Regions from separate parts of the Sporosarcina sp. OR05 genome, predicted to be linked through region 4. Evidence: riboswitches for the same ligand, from Rfam matches in the RefSeq annotation. Region 4 holds a riboswitch; each other region holds the start of a gene.
The links. A riboswitch is a leader RNA that binds a small molecule or an ion and turns the genes downstream of it on or off. The one in region 4 is predicted to bind S-adenosylmethionine.

Region 1: another riboswitch for S-adenosylmethionine. It lies ahead of NRI27_RS08390 (methionine ABC transporter ATP-binding protein); the one in region 4 lies ahead of NRI27_RS08850 (bifunctional homocysteine S-methyltransferase/methylenetetrahydrofolate reductase).
Region 2: another riboswitch for S-adenosylmethionine. It lies ahead of metK (methionine adenosyltransferase); the one in region 4 lies ahead of NRI27_RS08850 (bifunctional homocysteine S-methyltransferase/methylenetetrahydrofolate reductase).
Region 3: another riboswitch for S-adenosylmethionine. It lies ahead of NRI27_RS12170 (O-acetylhomoserine aminocarboxypropyltransferase/cysteine synthase family protein); the one in region 4 lies ahead of NRI27_RS08850 (bifunctional homocysteine S-methyltransferase/methylenetetrahydrofolate reductase).

Annotation. Positions count from the first base shown of each region.
Region 1 is NZ_JANKJL010000003.1:271,245-275,573, forward strand. Features, by position in the region: gene NRI27_RS08370 (arsenate reductase family protein) at 1-127, shown strand, start outside; gene gcvH (glycine cleavage system protein GcvH) at 208-591, shown strand; gene NRI27_RS08380 (toprim domain-containing protein) at 652-993, shown strand; gene NRI27_RS08385 (thioredoxin family protein) at 996-1,319, shown strand; SAM riboswitch class I at 1,377-1,481, shown strand; gene NRI27_RS08390 (methionine ABC transporter ATP-binding protein) at 1,582-2,607, shown strand; gene NRI27_RS08395 (methionine ABC transporter permease) at 2,600-3,268, shown strand; gene NRI27_RS08400 (MetQ/NlpA family ABC transporter substrate-binding protein) at 3,328-4,161, shown strand; gene NRI27_RS08405 (dicarboxylate/amino acid:cation symporter) at 4,320-4,329, shown strand, end outside.
Region 2 is NZ_JANKJL010000002.1:22,050-26,378, reverse strand. Features, by position in the region: gene NRI27_RS04360 (gamma carbonic anhydrase) at 1-410, shown strand, start outside; gene metK (methionine adenosyltransferase) at 723-1,928, opposite strand; SAM riboswitch class I at 2,249-2,364, opposite strand; gene pckA (phosphoenolpyruvate carboxykinase (ATP)) at 2,538-4,124, shown strand.
Region 3 is NZ_JANKJL010000008.1:2,625-6,953, forward strand. Features, by position in the region: gene NRI27_RS12155 (hypothetical protein) at 196-597, shown strand; gene NRI27_RS12160 (hypothetical protein) at 604-981, opposite strand; gene NRI27_RS12165 (glycerol-3-phosphate acyltransferase) at 1,146-1,769, opposite strand; SAM riboswitch class I at 1,955-2,070, shown strand; gene NRI27_RS12170 (O-acetylhomoserine aminocarboxypropyltransferase/cysteine synthase family protein) at 2,191-3,492, shown strand; gene NRI27_RS12175 (homoserine dehydrogenase) at 3,570-4,329, shown strand, end outside.
Region 4 is NZ_JANKJL010000004.1:82,434-86,762, forward strand. Features, by position in the region: gene NRI27_RS08850 (bifunctional homocysteine S-methyltransferase/methylenetetrahydrofolate reductase) at 1-1,303, opposite strand, end outside; SAM riboswitch class I at 1,400-1,506, opposite strand; gene NRI27_RS08855 (histidine kinase) at 2,258-2,440, shown strand; gene NRI27_RS08860 (biotin transporter BioY) at 2,570-3,166, shown strand; gene bioB (biotin synthase BioB) at 3,163-4,170, shown strand; gene NRI27_RS08870 (hypothetical protein) at 4,300-4,329, shown strand, end outside.

The DNA of each region.
Region 1 (4,329 bases), on a different contig from region 4:
AGATGACGAGAAAATCGCGTTACTCGCATCGGATGGAATGCTCATTAAACGACCACTTGTAACAGATGGTACGACAGTGACGGTCGGCTTTAATGAAGCGCAATTTGAAGCCGCATGGAACGCATGATTAAGTTTCTTGTCTTTATGCATGAAATATGTAAGAATTGAATGGAAATCAATAATTGTAAACGTATGGAGGGTTATGGGATGAGCACACCTAAAGACTTGCGTTATTCTGAAGAACATGAGTGGGTAAAAGACGAAAACGGTAATTACCGCATCGGAATTACACATTTCGCACAATCTGAACTTGGCGATATCGTATTTGTTGAGCTTCCACAAGTTGGAGACGAAGTGAAAGCGGACGAGCCATTTGGTAGCGTAGAATCTGTTAAAACCGTTTCTGAGCTATATGCGCCAATCAGCGGAAAAGTACTTGAAGTAAACGAAGAATTGGAAGATAGCCCTGAATTGGTGAACGAATCTCCATATGAAGGCGCTTGGATGATCGTCGTTGAAGCATCTGACAAAGCGGAACTTGATGCATTAATGTCTGCTGAAGACTATGACAAAATGACAATCGGTGAGTAAGCACAACTAGAGCGCTGGAGCTTTCCGGCGCTTTTTCTAATGGCCTAAGGAGGCAGGGAAATGGAGTTTCGTAGAGTCGTTGTCGTAGAAGGCGGTGCTGACCGAAAGCGATTGAAAAAAGTGTTGGCAGAGCCAGTCGAGATTATTTGTACGAATGGAACAGTGAGCCCTTACCGCATTGAAGAGTTGCTGGCACCGTATGAAGATGACCAGATTTATATTTTTGTCGATGCAGATGACTCCGGAGAAAGCATTCGGACTTTATTTAAACGAGAATTTCCTGAAGCCCTCCATTTATACACGGAACGCGTCTACAGGCAAGTCGAGACGACCCCTTATCGCACGCTTGCAGCAATTTTACTTGCAGAAGGTTTTCATGTGCATCCTGAATTTTTACTTTGAAGGTGATAGAACTGAACACGATCCAAACATGGACACGTGAACAATGGGAACAAAGCAAAAAAGATCTCCCGCTAAGCGTGTTTTATTTATATACACCGATGTGTGGCACTTGCGCGGTTGCGTCAAAAATGATGGAAGTCATTTCTGTGATGAAACCAGAGTTGCCAATTGGAAAGGCAAACTTGAATTATATCGAAGATCTCGCCGTCGATTATGAAATCGAAAGTGTTCCTTGCCTGCTCATTCAGAAGGAAGGATATGTACGAGAAAAAATCTATGCTTTTCAATCTATTCCGCATCTTTTAGAAAAAATGGGTTTGACATGATTGAAAGTTCTATGGTATAAGTATATCTAATAAATTTAACGCAAATTGAATATGTCGCTCTTATAAAGAGAGGTGGAGGGAAGTGCCCGATGAAGCCCGGCAACCGTCACGAAAGTGAAATGGTGCCAAATCACGCAAAGCGCATGCTTTGAGAGATGAGAGAATGGACGAACGTTGAGATAAACGATAACGTATTGGCCTTTCTGCTTGTCTGCAGAAAGGCTATTCTTTTTGGACAAGATTGTATTGAGGTGAATTGAACATGATCGAGTTGAAAAGTGTAAATAAGATATTTGGTTCGGGAAACACTAGTATAACGGCTGTTGATAACGTCAATCTAGCTATCCATGCTGGTGAAATTTTCGGGATTATTGGGTATAGCGGTGCAGGGAAAAGTACACTAATCCGATTATTGAATGGTTTAGAACAACCTACTTCGGGATCTGTAAATGTCGCGGGTTATGAAATGGCAACCATTAGTGGAAAAGCGTTACGGGAAGCGAGACAAAAAATTAGTATGGTGTTCCAGCATTTCAATTTGCTTTGGTCGCGGACTGTAAAAGAGAATATCGCTTTTCCATTGGAGATTGCAGGCCTCAAAAAGGATGAAAGAGATCGTCGAGTCCAAGAATTAATTGATTTAGTTGGCTTGAACGGCCGGGAAAATGCGTACCCATCCCAATTGTCAGGCGGACAAAAACAACGGGTCGGCATTGCCCGGGCGTTAGCAAATGATCCACAAGTATTGCTATGTGATGAAGCCACTTCAGCACTTGATCCGGAAACGACGGATGCCATCCTCGATCTGTTAACGAGCATTAACGAGCGACTTGGTTTGACCATTGTTTTAATCACACATGAAATGCATGTCATCCGTAAGATCTGTCACCGTGTAGCGGTCATGGAAGCGGGGCGAGTTGTGGAAATCGGGAACGTCCTCGATGTGTTCCAATCACCAAAAGCGCCAATTACAAAGCGTTTTGTCTCTCAAGTGACAGAACCGACCGGCACAGAACAAGCGTTAGAACATTTAAAATCCGATCATGCAGCTGGAACGCTCGTAAAATTAGTATTCGTCGGTGAACGAACAGAGCAACCGGTATTAGCAAACTTAATTCGTACATTTGGAATCGACGTCAACATCGTGCAAGGGAACATTTCGCACACAAAAGGTGGAGCATATGGGACATTGCTGTTGCAATTGATTGGCGATGCAACAATCGTCAACGAAGCGATTGACTTCCTTCATTCCGAAGGCGTACAGACGGAGGTGATCGACCATGATTGAAACACTTTTACCAAATGTTAAATGGGATAAGATGTGGGAAGCGACGATCGAAACACTCTATATGACAGCTGTTTCAACCGTCTTCACGTTCGTGATCGGTATCGCGCTCGGTATTGTGCTCTTCCTTTCAAGTCCTGGCCAATTATGGGCGAACAAACTGACTTATGCCATTACCGGAGCGGTCGTCAACATATTCCGTTCAATTCCATTCATTATTTTAATCATCTTGTTAGTGCCGGTAACGATTTTCCTAGTCGGCACGATGCGTGGTCCGAACGCCGCACTGCCTGCACTTATTATCGGCGCAGCACCGTTTTACGCACGTATGGTGCTCATCGGTTTACAAGAAATTGATAAAGGTGTACTGGAAGCTGCACGGTCAATGGGTGCAAAGACGAGTACGATTATTTTCAAAGTACTTTTGCCCGAATCAAAACCCGCATTGTTCTCCGGTATAACCGTTACAGCCATTGCATTAGTCGGCTATACAGCGATGGCAGGAATTATTGGTGCTGGCGGGTTAGGGAATCTTGCGTATTTCCAAGGATTCCAACGAAGTCAGAATGATGTCATTCTCGTTGCAACGATTTTAATATTAGTCATCGTTTTCATCTTTCAATTCATTGGTGATGCCATCGTCCGTAAGTTGGACAAACGGTAAGTGAATGTCAGGTCAAACCTGTTCATTATAAAAAACAACTAAGAAATGGGGAGTCAATTATGAAGAAGTATTTGGCGGGGATTTTATTAGCAGTACTTGTACTTGCATTAGCAGCTTGCGGAACAAGCGATAAGAACAATGCAAGTGGCGGAAAAGAAGAGTCTACGAAATTAGTTGTCGGTGCGACGAACGTGCCACATGCACTTATTTTAGAACAAGCGAAGCCGTTGCTTGAAGAAAAAGGTTTTGAGTTAGAAATTGAAGAATACCAAGATTACATTTTGCCGAATAAGGATTTGGATGCAGGCACGCTAGACGCAAACTTCTTCCAGCACATTCCATACTTTGAAGGACAAATTGCAGACTTTGGCTATGAGTTTGCAAACGCTGGCGCAATTCATATCGAACCAATCGGCGTTTATTCTAAAAAATACAAAGCACTTGATGAACTACCTGACGGTGCGACAGTCCTCATTAGTAACTCTGTAGCCGATCACGGTCGTGTACTTTCTATGTTGGAAAAAGAAGGTTTAATTACTCTAGCAGACGGTGTTGAGAAAGTAAAAGCTGAGCTTGACGACATCGTTGATAATCCGAAAAACTTACAGTTTGAAGCAGAATACGAAGCAGCACTTATGCCGGAGTTGTACAAACAAAACGAAGGTGACTTGTTGTTAATTAACTCCAACTATGCACTTGATGCAGGCTTAAATCCATTGGAAGATGCGATTGCACTTGAAGAATCAGATTCTCCATACGTTAACATCATTGCTGTTCGTGCTGGAGATGAAGATCGTAAAGCAATTAAAGCACTTGTTGAAGTACTAACATCTGAAGAAATCCAAGACTACATCTTAAAAGAGTGGGGCGGCTCGGTTGTCCCAGTAAAATAAGTTTGTCGTTAGACTGCTTGCCTTACCATTGCCGGTAAGAAAAGCAGTCTTTTTTGATAACTACAAATATTTAAGGTAGCGTTCCTATTTCTTCTTTACTATGTTAAAGTAAATGTACAAACAAATAGACAAATGTGCATTTGGGGAGGACATAGAGAATGAAAAAGA
Region 2 (4,329 bases), on a different contig from region 4:
CGATTTGGTTTAATACGGTCATTCGTGGTGATGTTGCGCCAACAATTATTGGTGAACGAGTTAGCATTCAAGACCTCAGTTGTCTTCATCAAAGTCCAGGGAAGACACTACTCATTGAAGACGATGTAACAGTTGGCCATAAAGCATTATTACATAGCTGTATTATTCGAAAAGGAGCGCTCATTGGAATGGGTTCCATTATTCTCGATGGTGCTGAAATTGGTGAAGGTGCCTTCATCGGCGCAGGAGCGCTTGTTCCTCCGGGTAAGAAAATCCCACCTGGTTGCCTTGCATTAGGGTCTCCTGCCAAAGTTGTCCGCGATTTAAATGAAGAGGATCGCAAAGAAATGGAACGCGTTGTCAACAGTTACATCGAAAAAGGGCAAATATATAAGCAAATGCAAAAGTAAACGGGTCGTTAGAGACGAATTGTGATAGCTTGTAACATTAAAATACCATTTAAGACTGAAACAGGTGCTGCTCACTCGAGCTGCACCTTTATTTCTTAACTGCTACTAATAGGATGATAATCGCTGCTATGCTAACTAGTGCTATCCCGCCAATGACCAATAATAATAAAATGCTCAAAGCCAACTACACCCCTCACCCTCCTCCGACTTATAGATTTAGACGCTTTGCTAATGGAATAGTTTCCTACTATTACGGTGTCCACTGTAGCCAAAAAAACCGAGAAGCAAGGATGCTTCCCGGTTTGTAGATACTTATTGCGTGACAACGCCAGCTTTTTCCACTAACGCAGCCGCTTTATCTGTTTGTTCCCATGGCAATTCGATATCCGTACGCCCAAAATGTCCATAAGCAGCTGTTTGTTTGTAGATTGGACGACGAAGGTCAAGCATTTTAATGATGCCTGCTGGACGAAGGTCGAACAATTCTCGAACAATTTCAACGAGCTTGCTTTCAGCGACTTTTCCTGTGCCGAATGTATCGATGGAAATGGATACTGGCTTAGCAACACCAATTGCATATGCGAGTTGCACTTCACAACGTTCAGCCAATCCTGCTGCTACGATATTTTTTGCCACATAGCGTGCCGCGTAAGATGCAGAGCGGTCCACTTTTGTCGCGTCTTTCCCTGAAAATGCACCGCCACCATGACGGGCGTAACCGCCATACGTATCAACGATGATTTTCCGTCCTGTTAGACCAGCGTCCCCTTGAGGTCCACCGATAACGAAACGGCCAGATGGATTAATGAAGTATTTTGTTTCATCATCTAACAATTCCGCAGGGACGACTGGCAGAATAACATGCTCTTTTATTTCTTTTTGTATTTGTGCAAGTGGCGTATCCGGGTGATGTTGTGTTGAGATAACAATTGTATCGATGCGAACTGGTTTGTCGTTTTCGTCATACTCAACGGTCACTTGCGTTTTACCGTCCGGACGTAAATAGGAAAGAATTTCTTCTTTACGCACGTACGCTAGTCTACGTGAAAGTTTATGGGATAAACTAATTGGCAACGGCATGAGTTCAGGTGTTTCATTACACGCAAAACCGAACATTAATCCTTGGTCCCCAGCTCCAATTGCTTCAAGTTCCTCATCTGTCATTGTTCCTTCACGCGCTTCAAGTGCTTGGTCGACACTTGCTGCAATATCCGGTGACTGTTCATCGATCGATGTCAAGACGGAAGATGTCTCCCAATCGAAACCAAATTTAGCACGCGTGTACCCAATTTCCTTCACAGTATCACGAACAACTTTTGGAATATCCACATACGTTGTTGTAGTAATTTCCCCAATGACGAGCACGAGACCAGTTGTAATGGTCGTTTCACACGCAACACGTGCATTCGGGTCTTCTTCAAGGATTGCATCCAAAATGGCATCCGAGATTTGGTCACACATTTTGTCAGGATGTCCTTCAGTTACCGATTCTGATGTAAACAAACGGCGATTAGTCAATGTAATTTCCTCCTTAACAGCTTGCAAATATTGATACGGTACTCTATTTGTCCCAGTTTTGTTCCACGCCTGAAGAGAGTCGACGTCAACATACACAAGGATTAAGGGCATATAAAATCGATTAGGCCTCGGCAAATTTTGACTTCCGCCGTAGGCTTATATTTATTTAGTAGGCATTTCAAACGCCAGCTAGAGGTTCGTTGACCGTCTTACACGTCTCTCCCTCTACAATCATTGACATAAAGCTAAATAAATATAAAAAGCCCTTCGCTCACGTAAATACATGAGGAAAGGCATGATTTCAAAAGCAGCACCTTTCACTCTTATCGTCCAAGGAATCGTACCTTGCTCCAGGTTTGGCACCTTTTCGCAGACAATGTCCGCGCAGGTTGCCGGGCTTCATAGGGCCTGTCCCTCCGCCAGCTCGGGATAAGAGTATCCGTTCATTTACCTATGCTACGAAAAAGATTGGATTTTGTCAAATCTTTTCTGAGTTTAGTGCTTGAGTTTTTAATTAGTATAGATTATTATTCTAAATGTGTTATACTATTTACGGAAATGTGATGAAACCCACACGATGGGATTACATGCAAAGGACGGTAAGATACTATGATCTCAGCGAAAATTGAAAATGGACTAAACGAGTTGCTCTCAGGCAACAACGTCAATGTACAGCCTTCAGTGGCGGAATTGGTTGAAAAGGCGACTGCTCGCGGAGAAGCGAAACTTTCATCAGATGGCGCAATTACTGCAAAAACTGGAAAGTACACTGGCCGTTCACCAGAAGATAAATATATTGTAGAAGAAGCTTCAACAAAAGATAAAATCGATTGGGGCAAAGTGAATCGCCCGATCTCATCTGAAATTTTCGATTCCCTATATACGAAAGTACTAAATCACTTGAAAACGAAAGACGAATTGTTCGTATTCAAAGGCTTTGCAGGTGCAGATAAAGACTCTCAATTGTCACTTCAAGTGATTAATGAATACGCGTGGCAAAACTTGTTTGTCCACAATCTATTCATCCGCCCAACTGCGGAAGAGTTGAAAACACACGAAGCACAATTTACGATTCTTGCTGCTCCATCTTTCAAAGCAGATCCTGCTGTTGACGGCACAAAATCCGAAACATTTATCATTGTATCACTTGAGAAGCGAATTGTGTTAATTGGTGGCACAGAATATGCTGGAGAAATGAAAAAATCTATTTTCTCTGTTATGAACTACTTGCTTCCTGAACAAGGAATTCTTCCAATGCATTGCTCCGCAAACGTTGGAGAAGAAGGCGACGTAGCTTTATTCTTTGGATTATCAGGTACTGGTAAAACTACCCTATCAGCAGATGCTCACCGTAAATTGATCGGTGATGATGAGCACGGTTGGTCAGATAATGGCGTATTCAATATCGAAGGTGGATGTTACGCGAAATGTATCAATTTATCACAAGAAAAAGAACCTGAAATCTTTGGTGCAATCCAATTTGGTTCAGTTTTAGAGAACGTAGTGGTAGACGAAGAAACACGAGTACCGGACTATGACGATAATTCATTGACTGAAAACACACGTGCGGCATATCCGATCCACAACATTGAAAACATCGTGACACCTTCTGTCGCTGGTCATCCGAAAGCAATCGTATTCTTGACTGCGGACGCATTCGGCGTATTGCCTCCAATCTCTAAATTGACGAAAGAGCAAGCGATGTACCACTTCCTAAGTGGCTTCACGTCCAAACTTGCAGGAACAGAGCGTGGTGTCACATCACCAGAAGCGACATTCTCAACTTGTTTCGGATCTCCTTTCCTACCATTGCCAGCAACTGTGTATGCTGAAATGCTAGGAAAGAAAATTGACAAACACGATGCACAAGTATTCCTCGTCAATACAGGCTGGACAGGTGGCGTTTACGGCGTCGGACAACGTATGTCGTTAAAACACACACGTACAATGGTTCGCGCTGCAATCGCAGGTGAATTGAATGACGTTGAATACGAAATCAACGAAGTATTCGGTTTGGCTATGCCAAAAGCAATCGAAGGTGTTCCAACAGAAGTGTTGAACCCGCGCAACGCTTGGGCTGATCCAGCAGCATACGACGAAAAAGCAAACGAACTTGCGGACTTGTTCCGTGAAAACTTCAAGAAGTTCGGTCACGTTTCAGAAGAAATCACGCTTAAAGGTGGACCAACTGCTTAATAAATACCGAAAAATCCAAGTGCTCATTGCGAGCCTTGGATTTTTTGTTTGTTATAGTGTATTTCTCAACTCAACTAGTTGTAAAACTAGTATTTAACGTAGATTTGTTCAGGGGACCCCATTCACGCTAAGAATATCCACTGTATCTTTGTAAACCGATATACAATTCTAATCCCTGTTTCTATCTTTACATCCTGCTAGTTTC
Region 3 (4,329 bases), on a different contig from region 4:
TGATTACTCTATTTAACTTGCAAAACTAACAGAATGAACCATCCTCAAAAAAGGCTCCTACGATAAAAAGTACGACTTGCGTTGCCCCCCTTCTTAGTAGGGACGCTTAACGGAGAAAAACCCCATTTTTTAAAAAAATGGTTTTTTTCTTTTGGTTTAGCATATTATTTACCATCACTTTCAAGGAGGCATCTCATGACAAAACCCCTTTTGGTCAAATCATCAATGCTCGTTTTAGGAATAATAGGAGTAATATTAATCACGTTTTTTGTAAAAAGTGAATCTCCTTTAGCTGTCCAGTCTTCCCAAAATGAACTTAAGCAAGTCTACGCTAATGAATTTTCAGACAAACTGCAGAACACAGGCTTTGCTTCTGAGGTTTTACAAGCTATAAGCGAAAAAGGCTATGACCCTACCAGCTCGCTTGGTTTTTTAGTAGATTCTCCCGATAAACAAATTATCGCTGTTTATTTGAAAAACATAAATCAAATAGATGAAAAAGTCATAAAAGACATCCAAGACATTGTAAATATTGCTTCCAAGAACAATAATTTTAATCCATTTACCGTTGATGTACAAATTTCAGGAGACAATTAACCTTTCTCAATCCTCTATCACTATACGAATTACGTCACTGTATCTCCCTTTTGCTGTAACATATAAATCAAACTTTCCATTACTATCAACATAAGGTCTTACATCAAATTTAGGCAAACACTTATATTCAGATTCTGTAGAACCAGTGTTTACATCAAATAAATGGACAATTATTTGCTTCGTAGACGCTTTTACAACTGAGAAGTTTATTGTATTACCTGCGTCAACACCGCCTATACAAACCCGAAGATCCCCGCCTCCTGAAGTAACTGTTGGTGTACTAGTACCAGTTGTTGAAACGTAAAGAGAGCCATCAAGAAGAGTATCCCATTCACCTGCCCCATAAGGAACGACTTGCTCATTGATCTTCATACCAATAGCCACTGGTGCAGTACTCGCTTAAGACATCGAAAAAGAGTTAAAAGAATATCTTAAACGATGAACTCACTGGAATTTCTCGTTTGATTTTATTAAAAAATAATATAAACCCGTATGAAAACAAGTTCGTGATACTTGTCTTCATACGGGTTTTTATATTTAAGGATTGCTCACTTCTTCTTGAAAACCGCACGAATCCTTGGTTCGGTTCCATTACGTATCCGTTGAATGTTTTCTCCGTGCTTCCAAATAGCCATCACGAAAAGGGCAATAGCGATTACAATTGGCCAAACACCGACCATCCAGATGGCAGCAGCGAGAAATGTTCCGTACAGCATCAGGACGCCAAACACAAGAATGTCTGTGAGCAATGCAAAGATTATAAATAAAAGAAGTCCTGCAAGACCGAAGCGCCAGTCAAGAGCAAATAACACTCCGATAATGGTAGCAGTCCCTTTCCCGCCATTGAATTTCATATGAAACGGAAAATTGTGGCCGAAAACGACTGCCACACTTACCAAAAATAATAGGGCAGTTAATGACTCAACTGAAAAACCTACACGCTCGGCAATAAAGCGCACGGCAAGGATTGCAAAAATTCCTTTGCCGATATCAATAATTGCGACAAGTGCGCCAAACCGTTTGCCTAATACGATTGTAGCATTCGATGCACCTGCATTTTTCACACCGGATTCTTTTAGATTAACCCCAGAAAACCATTGCGCTACCGTCGATCCATGTAGGCAGCCAACCAAGTAACCAAATAGAATGATGCCGATAATCCATATTGTCATAGGAATTCCTCCAAATTAAAAATAGACGTACACACTAGAAAGGTAAGTCGTTGTTAGTAAAATAACATACCCCTATCATAACACTCAGTGTAAATACAAGGTTCAGAAAAATTCTATAAAACTACTTGACATTGAAAAAAAAGAAGCCTATACTGTAGCACAAGATGAAAAACTGAATACCCATACTCTTATCAAGAGCGGCGGAGGGACTAGGCCCTGCGATGCCCGGCAACCGGCAAGTGATGAACTTGCAAAGGTGCTACTTCCTACAGATTCGTGCGAACGGACTGAAAGATAAGGGGAGGAATAAGCGTAAGCGTAACCCTCTTCTTAGCGAAAGGGGTTATTTTTTTATTCCTAAAACCCCATCGCCTCCGCATCGAACTCATTCATCTTAAAAAAACTTTTGGAGGTAATGACAATGACGAACAACTCACTTCAACCTGAAACTCTTCTTTTACACGGTGGCCAAAAGCCGGATCCTCACACAGGTTCACGCGCAGTGCCGATTCACCGTACAACCGCTTTTGTTTTCCGCGATACTGAACACGCCCAAAACCTTTTTGGCTTGCAAGAAGCAGGCAATATTTACACGCGCATTACAAATCCGACGGTCTCTGTTTTTGAAGAACGCGTCGCGTTACTCGAAGGAGGCACTGCTGCAGTTGCGCTCTCTTCAGGAATGGCAGCTATTGCATTTTCCATTTTAAATATTGCAGGTGCAGGAGATGAAATTGTTGCAGCAAGCAATTTATATGGTGGTACGTATAATTTATTCGCCGTGACACTCCCTCGTTACGGAATTACTGTGAAATTTGTTGACGCTGCGGATCCTGAGAACTTCCGCGCGGCCATTTCGGATAAAACGAAAGCCATTTTTGCTGAAACAATTGGAAATCCGAGCCTACAGGTGCTCGACATTGAAGCGGTCGCTAACATTGCCCATGAAAACGAAATACCGTTCCTCATTGATAACACATTTGCATCCCCATACGGATCAAATCCAATCGAATTTGGTGCAGACGTAGTCATTCATTCTGCGACAAAATGGATTGGAGGACATGGTACAACAATTGGTGGTGTCGTCGTAGATGCAGGGAAATTCGACTGGACACGAGGCAAGTTCCCAGGTTTCACAGAACCAGATGGTACTTACAATGGTCTACGTTATGGTATTGATGCAGCAACTGCAGCGTTTGCGACAAAGCTTCGTGTGCAATTGTTACGTGATTTCGGCCCTTGCTTAGATGCGGATAGTGCATTCAACTTCCTGCAAGGTCTAGAAACTTTGCACTTAAGAATTCCGCGTCATAACGAAAATGCGCAAAAAGTTGCCGCGTTCTTACAGGCTCATCCGTCTGTTGAATGGGTGACATATGCAGGCCTTGAAAACCATCCGACACATGAGAATGCGAAGAAATACTTGAAGAATGGATTCTTCGGCTCAATTATTGTTTTCGGCATCAAAGGCGGGCGTGAAGCAGGTCGTAAAGTGATTGACAACATTACCCTTTGGTCTCATGTGGCGAATGTGGGTGATGCAAAGTCTCTCATTATCCATCCGGCTTCTACGACGCATCAGCAACTCTCTGCAGAGGACTTGAAAAATTCAGGTGTGCCTGAAGAGTTGATTCGCCTATCGGTTGGTCTTGAATCACCTGAAGACATTATTGCTGATCTTGAACAGGCAATTGCAAAAGCGGTACCTGTGACGCAGCGATAAGGGGGAGGTCTCCTTTTCTTTAGTACATGACAAGGAAAAGAGGCTACAGCAGCGAAAGATTATAGGGAGGTGGCGGCATACCGTCAATAAAAGCCGCTATAATCGGCTTCGGAACTGTCGGAGAAGGCGTTTATAAGATCGTAAACGAAAAAAGGCAGCAATTGAAACAACATACAGGCTATACGATTGAAATTGCTTCTATTTTAGTAAGAGACGTTACAAAGAACAGGGCGGTCGCTCCGAGTGTCCTCGTAACATATTCGATTGACGACATCTTGAACGATCCAGAAATCGATATCATTTTTGAGGCAATTGTGGATGAAGAGCCGGCGTACACGTATTTGTCGCAGGCGATTGAAAAGGGAATCCATATCATTACGGCTAATAAAAAGATGTTTGCCAAACATGGCCCAGCTTTATTGAAACACGCAGAATTCAGAGACGTACAAGTCGGTTTCGAAGCGACAACGGCTGGTGGTATTCCAATTATCCGGACAATCGAAAATCTGTTGGCGGGGGATCGTGTCCATCGGGTGCAGGGCATTTTAAATGGGACATCTAATTTTATCTTGACTGCGATGCGAGATGAAGGAGTTACTTTTGAAGAAGCCCTTCATCATGCTCAAAAAAAGGGGTTTGCTGAAGCAGATCCGACAGATGATATAAGTGGATTTGATGCGTTTTATAAATTAATGGTTGTCAGCTCATTAGCGTTTGATGAACAGCCTGAATGGGAAGAAGTGTCAGTCGTTGGGATTGATCATATCCAAACCGACGATGTGTTGGAAGCTTCAAAAGCTGAACTTCGCTATCGTCACGTAGCGGACATCCGAATTG
Region 4 (4,329 bases):
TGCTGGATACGTCATACACACTTGTTGCACCTGGGAAGTCGCCAACTTTCGTCGGATCGCCAGTGACAGCTAGAATATCGTGGATGCCGAGTGCATCAAGCCCCATCAAATGCGATTGCAAACCGATCAAGTTATGATCACGGCACGTCAGATGAACAAGTGGACGAACGTTATGTTGCATTTTCATAATTGAACCCATCGCCATATTGCTAATGCGTGGAGAGGCAAGTGAATTATCGGCCATCGTCACGGCATCTACACCTGCATCGTATAATTGGTTGGCGCCGATGAAATATTGTTCGGTTTCCAAATGTCTTGGCGTATCAAGCTCAACGATGACAGTTCGAGTCGTTTTTGCTTTTTCATGTAACGGTTCGTATTTAGCAGGGTCCGCTTCCCGAATAACGATCGGTTTTTCAGGGGTAACGACTTTTTTTGTAATAGGTGCAAGCCCACTCAAATGTTTTTTGGCTGCAGCAATATGTTTTGGTGTCGTTCCGCAGCACCCGCCGATGAGACGAACACCTTCTTCACATAGGAGAGCAGCAGCGCGGCCGAAGTAATCCGCTTCTGATACGTAGACAATGCGGCCGTCTTCCACATCGAGTAAGCTTGCGTTTGGAGCGGCAGAAAGAAACGCTCGTTCAGGCAATGTCACTTTTTCAAATGCTTGGATCGTATGGTAAGGTCCTAAACGACAGTTGACGCCGACAACATCGGCACCGATCGCTTCTAGTTGGTGCAATGCATCATTTAACAGCAAGCCGTTTTGTAAGACACCCGGTTCATCCATAGAAACTTGTGCCACAATCGGTCGATCCGTCATTCTACGAAGTTCTTTAACAACTGTAGAGAGTTCTTCAAAATCGTAATACGTTTCGAGCAGCAAGCCATCAGGATCGCCTGCTAATAATGTATCTGCCTGTTCTCGGACAATCGCTAATACGTCAGCAAGTGAGGCATCACTTTTTCGGATACCACGCAAACCACCGATTGTCCCAAGTACGTATTGGTTGCCTTGTGCAGCTGCACGTTTCGCAATTTGAATGGCTGCCTCGTTAAATTCTTTCACCCGGTTTTCCATACCGTAGCGGGCAAGTTTCAGGGCGTTTGCGCTATATGTATTTGTTTGAATGATATCTGCGCCTGCTGCAATATAGTCAAGGTGGATTTTCTCTATAATTTCAGGTTTCTCAACGTTTAATTCTTCATAGCAAAAATCAATTCCGTGCGAATAAAGCACAGTTCCCATCGCACCATCCGCTACCAATACATTGTTCTTTAGATTCTCAAGTAAGTTCATTGTGAATTCATCCCTTCTTCTAATAAGTCAGACCTGTATGAAAACGAAAAAAGCCTTCTCGAAAAGAAGGCTTTGAAAATGCGATGGCTCGCTACCTTCTCATCTGCCAGGCCGCGAAAGACCTGCTGGAATTAGCACCTGACCGTTAACGGCTGGTTGCTGAAGCTTCTTCGGGCCAGTCCCTCAGCTTCTCTAGATAAGAAAATGATATGCAGTTGTTCGAATAATTTAACACATCATACCGCTAATTGGTCAATCCGTCAATAGGGGTTTCGTTTATCGGGTCTGTTGATTAACCACTTTTACAAGTAGACTTCTTTGAAACCGTTGGCTTGCGTTCCGGCGCACGCTTTCCGCGGGGCACGGGTGAGCCAATCGAACAACGAAGAGTTCGATTTGCCGTATTTCTGCGTACTTTGCAGAAATTAAGGCATCCTTGCTCCCAACGCTACGCTTTTGCTCGCAAAAGCCGTTCTGCGTGACGGCTTTCCCTGCGGGGTCTCACCATTCGTGCTATTCCCCCGCAGGAGTCGGCGCCTGCACTCCAGCCAACTAGTTTGTACCGATAACTTATTTGCCTCTTATCTTTAGAAAACGTTCGCAGGGATTGTAGAAGACGGCGATGTACAAAGGTGAGCTCTCAACGCTAAGCTTTTGTTTGTATAAGTCATACTTCGTTACGGTATTTCCTGCAAGAACAGCGCGAGCTGAAAACCCTGGAATGAGCTAAGTGAAGAAATAAACTGCCGCATTAATTTCTGAAATTAAAGAAATTAAGGTGAAGCTTCCCCTTCACAGTTTCCTTGATTGAAGGTGTGCAAGCGAAACGCGTCCGCTTAGAGAGGAAACTCGATGTTTAATAAGAATTACAAGTGAAATTGTATAGTCTTGTATCCGACAAATTGGCTAATCATGATAGAATGATTGTAGAACAAAGAGTGGAAGGTGAAGGTAGTGAGGATTTTTAAATTTACAGTCCCGATTGCATTATTAGTGGCGGGGATCGCATGGTATATGCTACATAAGAATTTTCAAGAAGTACCAGGTACATCACGTGTGTGGATTACAATTGGAGCTGCCATCTTAAGTGGTGTAATCGCACATTTTTTATTCCCGAAAAGCGAAGATGGTCAATAACGAAGTGAAGTCGATGGTTAACTAACCGTCGATTTTTTTATTTAGGTTAACTGATATAAAAAATAGGTTGACACAAAATGTGTTAACTTTTATTCTGAAATAGATAACTTAACAAATAAGAGGTGTACGATGACAACAACTACAGTGAAACCTAAAAGCACAATGAGTGCATTAAGCCTTGTCTATTGCGGAATGTTTGCCGCATTGATGATGATTGGTGCAAATATTACGTCGTTTGTTCCGTTCTTGGTCGTAGGGGGCGTGCCAATTACGTTACAAACATTCTTTGCAGTTCTCTCAGGACTCATACTGGGAAGCCGCTTAGGTGCGATTTCTATGACAGTTTACATGTTTGTCGGATTAGCTGGAGCACCTGTGTTTGCGAAATTCAATGGAGGATTTGGTGCGATTTTACTGCCAACTTTTGGTTTTATCCTTTCATATATCCTTGTTGCGTATGTGGTAGGTAAAATTGTTGAGAAGAACGGAAGTTTACGAAGCTACGTTTTCGCTAGTCTTTTTGGAATGACAATCAATTATTTAATCGGTACAAATTGGATGTATGCAGCTTATAAACTTTGGGCGGCTGCTCCTGATGTGTTTACATACAAGGTCGCTTGGGCTTGGATGATTCCACCACTACCGAAAGATATTATATTGTCTGTGCTCGCAGGAATTTTTGGGCACCGCATGTATAAAGTATTGAAAGTGAGGCGTACGACGTGACAAATTATGAGGAATGGGCAGAGCGGGTGTTAGCTGGGGGAACGTTGACGGATGAGGAAGGGCTGGCCATTTTAAACAGTCCGGATGAAGACTTATTGCCGCTTTTACACGCATCGTATAAAATTCGAAAGCACTATTATGGCAACAAAGTGAAGTTAAATATGATTATCAATACAAAATCAGGGCTCTGTCCGGAAAACTGTGGCTATTGTGCGCAGTCGATCGTATCAAAAGCACCGATTGAAAAGTATGCGATGATGAAGCAAGAAGAAATTGTGGCTGGTGCTGAACGTGCAGCTTCTGTCAATGCGGGGACATATTGCATCGTGGCGAGCGGCCGGGGACCGGTAAACCGTGAACTAGAGATTGTCATTGATTCCGTTAAGGAAATTAAAGCGAAGCACCAAGACATGACCGTTTGTGCATGTCTCGGTATTCTAAAGCCGGAGCAGGCAAAACGGCTCAAGGAAGCGGGTGTCGATCGGTATAACCACAACATCAACACATCCGCAGCGCATCATGAAAGCATTACAACTTCGCATACGTATGACGATCGCGTGAATACAGTGGAATTGGCAAAAGAAGCGGGCATTTCACCGTGTTCAGGTGTCATAGTTGGTATGCGGGAGACAAAGGAAGACGTACTCGCGATGGCGAGAAGTTTGCATGCGATGGACGCAGATTCGATCCCTGTCAACTTCTTGCATGCCGTAGATGGGACGCCGCTTGAAGGGACGAACGAATTGACGCCGCGCTATTGCTTAAAAGTGTTGTGTCTATTCCGTTTCATCAACCCGACAAAAGAGATTCGGATTTCCGGTGGACGTGAAGTGAATTTACGATCACTTCAACCATTTGGTCTCTATCCGGCGAATTCAATTTTCATCGGCGATTATTTGACGACAGCGGGTCAAGAGAGTGATCGTGATCGGCAAATGCTTGAGGATATGGGCTTTGAAATTGATTTGGAACCGTTGAAGAGAGAAGCTGTGGAATTACGTTAATTATTTTGCTATCTGACAGGTGAGAAAATTGCCTGTTCCAGATAGCTTTTTTCATTCGAATGAAACGAAATGGCTATACATCCGTATAGTAACTTACATACAAATTTATTAAAAGAAGAGAGTGGTTTTATGATCGATTTATTACTATTTTCGATCGCT